One region of the Mesorhizobium sp. ORM8.1 genome, then DNA from elsewhere that is predicted to be linked to it. Evidence: riboswitches for the same ligand, from Rfam matches in the RefSeq annotation. Region 1 holds a riboswitch; the other holds the start of a gene.
The links. A riboswitch is a leader RNA that binds a small molecule or an ion and turns the genes downstream of it on or off. The one in region 1 is predicted to bind S-adenosylmethionine.

Region 2: another riboswitch for S-adenosylmethionine. It lies ahead of metX (homoserine O-acetyltransferase MetX); the one in region 1 lies ahead of ACVDG8_RS15260 (O-succinylhomoserine sulfhydrylase).

What each region holds. Positions count from the first base shown of each region.
Region 1 is NZ_CM132600.1:3,003,873-3,008,581, forward strand. It holds gene araD1 (AraD1 family protein) at 1-730, shown strand, start outside; gene ACVDG8_RS15255 (2'-deoxycytidine 5'-triphosphate deaminase) at 785-1,879, opposite strand; SAM riboswitch at 2,017-2,094, shown strand; gene ACVDG8_RS15260 (O-succinylhomoserine sulfhydrylase) at 2,151-3,341, shown strand; partial or broken gene ACVDG8_RS15265 (ceramide glucosyltransferase) at 3,378-4,522, opposite strand.
Region 2 is NZ_CM132600.1:4,646,011-4,650,719, reverse strand. It holds gene ACVDG8_RS23410 (sugar kinase) at 23-976, shown strand; partial or broken gene ACVDG8_RS23405 (prephenate/arogenate dehydrogenase family protein) at 980-1,903, opposite strand; gene hisC (histidinol-phosphate transaminase) at 1,911-3,014, opposite strand; SAM riboswitch at 3,146-3,223, shown strand; gene metX (homoserine O-acetyltransferase MetX) at 3,317-4,486, shown strand; gene metW (methionine biosynthesis protein MetW) at 4,545-4,709, shown strand, end outside.

The sequences.
Region 1 (4,709 bases):
CGGCCTCACGCATCTGGGATCCGCCGCCACGCGCGATTCCATGCACAAGAAGCTCAACGACGGCGAGGAACAACTCACCGATTCCATGAAGATGTTCCGCATGGGGCTCGAAGGCGGCAAGCCGGCCAAGGGACAGGTCGGCGTGCAGCCGGAATGGTTCTACAAAGGCAACGGCACGATGGCCGTGGCGCCCGGCGCACCCTTGATGTCGCCGGCTTTCGCGCAGGATGGCGGCGAGGAACCGGAGATCGCCGGCATCTACGTCATCGGCGATGACGGCGCGCCGTTCCGCGTCGGCTTCACGCTGTCGAACGAATTTTCCGACCACGTGACGGAGCGGGTGAACTATCTGTTCCTTGCCCATTCCAAGCTGCGCAACGCCTCGTTCGGCCCGGAAATCCTGATCGGCGACCTGCCGGCCGACATCCGCGGCGCATCGCGCATCTGGCGCGACGGCAATCTGCTTTGGGAAAAGCCCTTCCTGTCGGGCGAAGCGAACATGTCGCACACCATCGCCAATCTCGAGCATCATCACTTCAAATATTCGGCCTTCCGCCAGCCGGGCGACGTGCATGTGCACATGTTCGGCACCGCGACGCTGTCCTTCGCCGATGGCGTCCGGACCGAGGCTGGCGATACATTCGAGATCGAAGCGCAGGATTTCGGCCTGCCGCTGCGCAACCCGCTCGAGATCGAAAAACCGGCAAAGGTGGCGGTGAAGGCGTTGTAGCGCCGGCTTCCCCTTCTCCCCCTGTGGGAGAAGGTAAGAGGTGCCACCTCAGCCTCAACGTGCGGCGCGGAAATGCTTGGAGAGCTTCAGGCCCTGCGCCTGGTAGTTGGAGCCGAGATCGCTGCCGTAGAGCGCTTGCGGGCGCTTCAGCATGTGCTCGTAGACCAGGCGGCCGACGATCTGGCCGTGGTCGAGGATGAAGGGCACCTCGTGGCTGCGCACTTCGAGCACCGCCCGACTGCCGGTTCCGCCGGAGGCCGAGTGGCCGAAACCCGGGTCGAAGAAGCCGGCATAGTGGACGCGGAACTCGCCGACCAGCGGATCGAAGGGCGTCATCTCGGCGGCGTAGAGCGGCGGCACATGCACCGCCTCGCGGCTGACCAGGATGTAGAATTCGTCCGGATCCAGCACCAGCTCGCCGGCGCCGCTCTTGTAGATCGGCTCCCAAAAATCGACGACATCCTGGGCGGCGCGCTTGTCGACATCGACGAGACCGGTGTGATGCTTGCCGCGATAACCGACAAGACCGTCCTTGTCGCCGTCGAGATCGATCGACAGCGCGATACCGCCGCCGGAGATATTGGGCGGCTCGGTGGCGACCAGCATCTCGGCCCGGTGGAGATCGCGCAGCTCATTTTCCGTCAGCACCGCATGTCCGGTGCGGAAGCGTATCTGCGACAGGCGCGAGCCGGCGCGCGCGATGATCGGAAAGGTGCGCGGGCTGACTTCGAGATAGAGCGGACCGTGGTAGCCGGCCGCGATCTTGTCGAACTCGTGGCCACGGTCGGTCATGACGCGGGTGAAGATGTCGAGCCGTCCGGTCGAGCTCTTCGGATTGGCCGAAGCCGACACATGCGCCGGCAAGGCCAGGCTTTCAAGCAGCGGCACGATGTAGACGCAGCCCGTTTCCAGCACCGCGCCCTCGGCAAGGTCGATCTCGTGCAGCTTCAGCCGGTCGAGCTTGTCGACCACAAGATGATCGGGGCCTGGCAGGAAGGAGGCGCGCACGCGAAAGGCTTTTTCGCCGAGCCGCAGATCGAGGCTGGCCGGCTGGACCTGGTCGGCGTCGAGCGCGCGAGGCGACTTCAGCGTGCCTGCCTCAAACAGCGCCGCGATATCCTGATCGGGAAGAATGCCTGTCTGCCGCAAAGGCGGGCTCCGTTAAGGCGGATCTCTTTGGGGCAGGTTCTTGCCGCAAAACCACTGGACGCTTTTGCGGAACCTGCCTGGTACAAACCTCTTAATGAAGCCGGCAATTGACGCAAGCGCGGCGCGGGTCTAAAGGGTCGTTATCCCGTGGTGATTTGGCCGGTCGGCTTGCAGCCACGTTAAACAAGTCGCTAAAGGACCGTTGGCCGCAAGGCCGTATGGACCGGTTGCGACTTTCGCGGCCGGTTTTTTTGTGTCTGGAAGCAGGGCTATGAGCACCAAGAAGCGTAACTGGAAGCCTCAGACGGCACTCGTGCATGGCGGAACCCTTCGTTCCCAATTCGGCGAGACGTCCGAGGCGATGTATCTCACCCAAGGCTATGTCTATGAGACGGCGCAAGCCGCCGAAGCCCGTTTCAAGGGCGAGGAGCCCGGCTTCATCTATTCGCGCTACGCCAACCCGACGGTCGACATGTTCGAAAAGCGCATGTGCGCGCTAGAGGGTGCGGAGGATGCCCGCGCCACCGCTTCCGGCATGGCAGCGGTGACGGCGGCACTTCTGTGCAGCGCCAAGGCCGGCGACCATATCGTGGCGGCGCGCGCGCTGTTCGGCTCATGCCGCTGGGTGGTCGAGACGCTGGCGCCTCGCTACGGCATCGAGGCGACGCTGGTCGACGGCACCGATACCGCCAATTGGGAAAAGGCGGTGAGGCCGAACACCAAGCTGTTCTTCCTGGAAAGCCCGACCAATCCGACACTGGAAGTGGTCGACATCGCCGCTGTCGCTTCGCTTGCCAACTCGATCGGCGCGCGGCTTGTCGTCGACAATGTCTTCGCCACGCCTCTGCAGCAGAAGCCGTTGCAGCTTGGCGCGCATATCGTCGTCTATTCGGCGACCAAGCACATCGACGGCCAGGGGCGCTGTCTCGGCGGCATCATCCTGTCGGACAAGAAGTGGATCGACGAGAATTTGCACGACTATTTCCGCCACACCGGCCCGAGCCTGTCGCCCTTCAACGCCTGGACGCTGCTAAAAGGCCTGGAGACGCTGCCGGTGCGCGTGCGCCAGCAGACGGAAAGCGCCGGTAAGATCGCGGATTTCCTGGCCGGGCAGTCGCAGATCGCCCGCGTCATCTATCCAGGCCGCGCCGACCACCCGCAGGCCGATATCGTCAGGAAGCAGATGGCGGGCGGCTCGACGCTGATCTGCCTTGATGTCAAGGGCGGCAAGCAGGCCGCCTTTGCCTTCCAGAACGCGCTCGACATCGTCCTGATCTCCAACAACCTCGGCGACGCCAAGAGCCTGATCACCCATCCGGCAACGACGACGCACAAGAACCTCAGCGACGAGGCGCGTGCCGAGCTCGGCATCGGGCCGGGCACGCTCAGGCTTTCGGTTGGCCTGGAGGATACGGACGATCTGCTCGAAGACGTCGAGCAGGCGCTGAAGGCGGCAAAGTAAACTTCGCAACGACCGCTGGAGATTGCCTGGGTTGGCTCAGGCGATCTCGTCAAGCTCCGTCATTTCCCGGGTACGGATGGTCATGGCGTTGCCGCGCCATTCGACGGCGCCCCCAGCCAGCCGCGCGCCCAGATCGCCGGGAGCATTGCGTCGCGTACGATCATCGCGGTGACGCTGCGCCGCGACAGATACCAGTCCTTCGACCAGGCCAGCAGACACTCCGGCAGATAGGCGATGACGAGGACGCAAAGCGCGGTGGTCGGCAGGCTGACGCCGGCGCTTGCAGCCGCGATCAGCGCAAAAAGCAACGGTATCGCGGCGCCGGTGAATATCTCGGGCGCGAAGAACAACGGAAAGGTGACCCGGCGCAGCCGCGCCCAGCGCGTCTGGCGCGACCAGATTTCGGCAAGCGTGCGCTGGCCGAGGGGCTGCTCGAAAGGCGAAGCGACAAGGTTAACATTGAGGCCAAGCCCGTTGACCAGCTTGGTGGCCGCAGCGTCCTCGGCGATCTCGGCGGCCAAAGACTGGATGCCGCCGCTGGCGTCGAGCATCGGCTTGTTCCACAGCATGCTCTTGCCCTGGGCGAAGCCGAGACCAAGCGCCTCGCCGGCATATTGCCAGCGCGCCTGCAGCGTGTTGAGGAAAGCGCATTCGACTTCGGCCCAGAAGCCGCCCGGCCGCGAACCGACCGGCGTCGAGCAGACAAGACCAGTGTCCGGGCGCCATGCCGCCATCAAATGCTGAACATAGTCCTTCGGCATCAGCACGTTGGAATCGGCGAGAATGACCCAATTGTGCCGCGCCGCCTGCCAACCCTTGACGCAATTGTTGAGCTTGGGATTGGCGCTGATCCTGTCGTCGCCGATCAACAGCCGCGCCGGAACTTGCGAGTAGCGCGCGATCGCTGCGTCGATGAGCTTGACCACCGGGTCTTCGGCATGGGCGACACAGAAGATCAGCTCATAGCGTGGCCAGTCGAGCGAGAAGGACCGCTGCAAGGTTTCCTCGGTGAACGGTTCGACGCCGCGCGACGGCACGACGATCGACACAGGCGGACGCGCGCCGGCCGGCGGTGGAATGACACGTCGCGGTTTCAGCCGCGACGACGCAAGCACGATGCTGGCGAGATTGGATAGAAGAAGGGCTGACGAAGCTAGGGCGGCTGCGATAGTGAGTTCCATCGAGATCTGGTCACTCCCGAAAGGCCCCGCGAGGCCGTTTCATCAGTCGACAGAGCGCCCGAGTCGCCCGGCAAAGTTTGTGCACACCAACATTGTCATGTGTCACTTAAATGACATTGTTTTTCGGCACCTGCGCTTGAAGCGTGGCAGGACGGCCGGTATCTCGCGTGAGAACCGCGAAGTGCAG
Region 2 (4,709 bases), 1.6 Mb from region 1:
GACTAAGAACAGTAACGCAATGATGCGCGCGCCGGTCAGACTGCTCAGCGTCGGTGCCTTCACCCTCGACACGATCCTGCGCGTCGACACGCTTCCCGCGCATCAGGGCAAGTTCATCGCCAGCGACGGTGTCCAGATCGCTTCCGGCATGGCGACGAGCGCCGCCTGCGCCGCGCATCGTCTCGGCGCCGACGTCTCGCTCTGGGCAAGCGCCGGCGACGATCTGATCGGCGACCAGCTGATCGCCGACATTCAGGCCGAAGGCATCGACTGCAGCCTCATCCGCCGCATCGCCGGCGCGCGCTCGGCGCTGGCCGCGATCCTGGTCGATGCGCATGGCGAGCGCATCATCGTTCCATTCTATGACAGCAAAGCGCAAGCCGACCCCGAAACGCTGCCGCTTGCCGACCTGTCCGGCTTCGACGCCGTGCTGGTCGACGTCCGCTGGCCGGGCGCCGCGGCGCTTGCCTTGACCGCAGCGCGAAACGCCGGCCGCCCAGCAATCCTCGACGCCGATACCGCGCCGGTCGAGGTGCTGGAGCGGCTTTTGCCCTTGGCCTCGCACATCGTTGCTTCCGAGCCCGCCGCCCGCATCGTCTGCGGCAATGCGCTCGATCCGCAAAGCGCTTGTGCCGATCTCGCATCGCGCACCGACGCCTTCGTGGCGGTGACCGGTGGCGCCGCCGGGACCTGGTGGCATGACCGGGAAAGTGGCGGCGTGGGCCATGTCGAGGCGCCGAAAGTCAAGGCGGTGGACACGCTCGCGGCCGGTGACGTCTTCCACGGCGCCTTCGCCGTCGGCCTTGCCGAAGCCATGCCTATGGAGGAAGCGCTGCGTTTCGCCAGCGCCGCCGCAGCGCTCAAATGTCTGCGCTTCGGCGGCCGTCTCGGCGCACCGGATCGGGCCGAGACGCTGGCGATGATGGCCGCGCACTGGCCGCCGTCGGAAGCGACGAGAGAAAAGCTTAGCTTTTGAACCGGGGTGTTCGACCGCCTGACGGCCGAAATCCGGCACGTCGATGTCCTGGCCGGCCTCGATGATCGAGCGGCGGACGGCGCGGGTGCGGGTGAACAGGTCGAACAGTTTTTCGCCATCGCCCCAGCGGATTGCCCGCTGCAGCGAGGCAAGGTCTTCCGAAAAGCGCGCCAGCATCTCCAGGATCGCATCCTTGTTGTGCAGGCACACGTCGCGCCACATGGTCGGATCGGAGGCCGCCAGTCGGGTGAAATCGCGAAAACCGGAGGCGGAGTATTTGATGACTTCGCTCTTGGTCACCGCCTCCAGGTCGTCCGCCGTGCCGACGATGTTGTAGGCGATGATATGCGGCAGGTGCGAGACGATGGCCAAGGTCATGTCGTGATGCTGCGGGTCCATCGTGTCGATGTTGGAGCCGCAGCGCCGCCAGAATTCCGACAGCTTCTCGAGCGCGGCGGGGTCGGTGCCCGGCACCGGCGTGAAGATGCACCAGCGGTTGTCGAAGAGATCGGCAAAGCCGGCGTCCGGTCCGGATTTTTCCGTGCCGGCCAGCGGATGTCCGGGGATGAAATGCACGCCATCGGGCACATGCGGCTGCATCTGCGCGATCACGGAGGCCTTGGTCGAGCCGACATCGGTGAGGATGGCGCCCTGCTTCAGCACTGGAGCGATCTCCGCGGCGACCTCGCCGGATGACCCGACCGGAACCGAGACGATGATGAGATCCGCGTCGCCCACCGCTTCCTTGGCATCGGTGCTGTAGGAATCGCCAAGGCCAAGCTCCTCGGCGCGCTTGAGCGTCGATGCGCTGCGCGTCGCGATGGCGATGTGGTTGGCGAGCCCCTCGCGGCGGATGACGCGTGCGAGCGACGAGCCGATCAGGCCGATGCCGACCAGCGCTATTTTCTCGAACATCGGTGATGCCATTGTGTTTTTAGCTTTTCAGGAAAATCGCCAGCGCGTCGACGACGCCGCGATTGGCCTCTTCGGTGCCGACGCTCATGCGCAGCGCGTTGGGAAAGCCGTAGCCGGTGACGCGGCGCAGGATATAGCCACGCTGGCTGAGATAGTCGTCGGCGGCCGCGGCGGAATGCTTCTTGTCGTCGGGGAAGTGGATCAGCAGGAAATTGCCGACGCTGGGCGTCACCCTGAGGCCGAGAGCGGTGAGCGCTTCGCTGAGCCAGGCCAGCCATTTCTCGTTGTGCAGCACGCTGCGCTCGACATGGGCGCGATCACGGATCGACGCGATGCCGGCCTCGATGGCCGTCGCGTTGACATTGAACGGGCCGCGCACCCGGTTGATCGCATCGACGATATGCGCCGGACCGTACATCCAGCCGACCCGGGCGCCGCCGAGGCCGAGTTTGGAGAAGGTGCGCGTCATCACCACGTTCTCGGCGCTTCCGGCGAGCTCGATGCCGGCTTCGTAGTCGTTGCGGCGCACATATTCGGCGTAAGCCGCATCGAGCACCAGAAGCACGTTCTTCGGCAGGCCGGCATGCAGGCGGCGCACCTCGCTGAACGGCAAATACGTGCCGGTCGGATTGTTGGGATTGGCGAGGAACACGATCCGCGTCGCCGGCGTCACGGCCGCCAGGATCGCGTCGACATCGGCGCGCTCCTCGGTTTCCTTGACCGCCACCGGCCTGGCGCCCGCCGTCTGGATATAGATCTTGTAGACCCCGAAGGCGTGTTCGGTGAACACTGCCTCGTCTCCGGGCGCGAGATAGATCTGCGCCAAAAGCCCCAGGATCTCGTCGGAGCCGTTGGAGCAGATGATGTTTGCCGGGTTGAGGCCATGCACCTCGCCGATCGCTTCGCGCAGCCGGCGGGCCGAGCCGTCAGGATAGACGTCGAGCTTGGCAGCCACTTGCCGCGCAGCCTCGATCGCCTTCGGCGAGGGCCCGAGCGGGTTCTCGTTCGACGACAGTTTATAGACTTTCGTCACCCCGGCCGGGGCCGTGCTCTTGCCGGGCACGTAGGCCTCGATGTCCATGATGCCCGCGCGGGGCGTCGGACGTGGCTGATCCTGCTTCATGTCACAAATCCGTCGAGAAGGTCTTGAGGCCGCAGCGGAAATACAGGCCATGGCCCGGAATGTCGAGTGCCGGCGCTTAGGCCGCCGCTCCTTGCCGTTGACGAAGCGCGGCGCTGGTTCTAGAAGAGCAGCAACACTTCCGTGGTGATTTGGCCGGTCGGCTTGCAGCCACGTTAAACAATTCGCTAAAGGGCCGTTTGCAACCTGTAAACCGGCTTCGCGAAGGCAGGCCGGTTTTTTGTTGTCCGCCGGCCCGGACACCGCATCAGTAAAGATCGATGCGGCTTGGATCGAGGACTGCGATGGCCGCTCAGCGCGCTGCACGAACCAATGACGAGGCCGACCATCCGTCGAGCCCGCTACTGCAGTTCGGCCCCGACAGGCCGCTGCAGCTCGACGCCGGCACGCTGCTGTCGCCCTTCCAGATCGCCTATCAGACCTATGGCACGCTCAACGACGCCCGCTCCAACGCCATCCTCGTCTGCCATGCGCTGACCGGCGACCAGCATGTCGCCAGCACCAATCCGGTGACCGGCAAGCCGGGCTGGTGGGCAGTGCTGATCGGCCCCGGCAAGATCATCGACACCAACCGCTTCTTCGTCATCTGCTCCAACGTTATCGGCGGCTGTCTCGGGTCGACCGGTCCTGCGTCGACCAACCCGACGACCGGCAAGCCTTACGGGCTGGAGCTGCCGATCATCACCATCCGCGACATGGTGCGTGCGCAGGCGATGCTGGTCGACCATTTCGGCATCGAAAAGCTGTTTTGCGTGCTCGGCGGCTCCATGGGCGGCATGCAGGTGCTGGAATGGGCCGCCAGTCATTCCGAACGCGTCTTCTGCGCGCTGCCGATCGCCACCGGTGCGCGCCATTCCTCGCAAAACATCGCCTTCCATGAAGTCGGCCGACAGGCCGTGATGGCGGATCCGGACTGGCACGGCGGCAAATATCTCGATTTCGGCAAGCGCCCGGAAAAGGGGCTCGCCGTCGCCCGCATGGCCGCCCACATCACTTACCTTTCGGAGGCGGCCTTGCACCGCAAGTTCGGCCGCAACCTGCAGGACCGCGAGGCGCTGACCTTCGGCTTCGACGCCGATTTCCAGATCGAAAGCTATCTGCGCCACCAGGGCATGACCTTCGTCGACCGTTTCGACGCCAATTCCTATCTCTATTTGACCCGGGCGATGGACTATTTCGATCTCGCCGCCGACCATGGTGGCCGCCTGGCCGACGCCTTCGCCGGCACCAGGACACGCTTCTGCCTGGTCTCCTTCACCAGCGACTGGCTGTTCCCGACCGAGGAAAGCCGCTCGGTCGTGCATGCGCTCAACGCCGCCGGCGCCTCGGTGTCCTTCGTCGAGATCGAGACCGATCGCGGCCACGACGCATTCCTGCTCGACGAGCCGGAGCTGTTCGCGGCGATCAACGGTTTTATCGGCTCGGCCGCGCGGGCGAGAGGGCTCCGCGCATGACCCCGAAAAATTGCAGACTTTTCGGACCGGGATCATGCGCCAGGCAGGAGGCGAAGCCATGAGCGTCAACCGCGCCCAGCGCGTCGATCTCGAGGTCGTCACCGACCTCATCCCGCCGAACTCGCGCGTCCTCGACGTCGGCTCGGGCGACGGCCTGCTGCTGGAGCTGCTGCAAGAGACCAAGCAGGTCGACGGCCGCGGGCTGGAATTGTCGCAGCGCGGC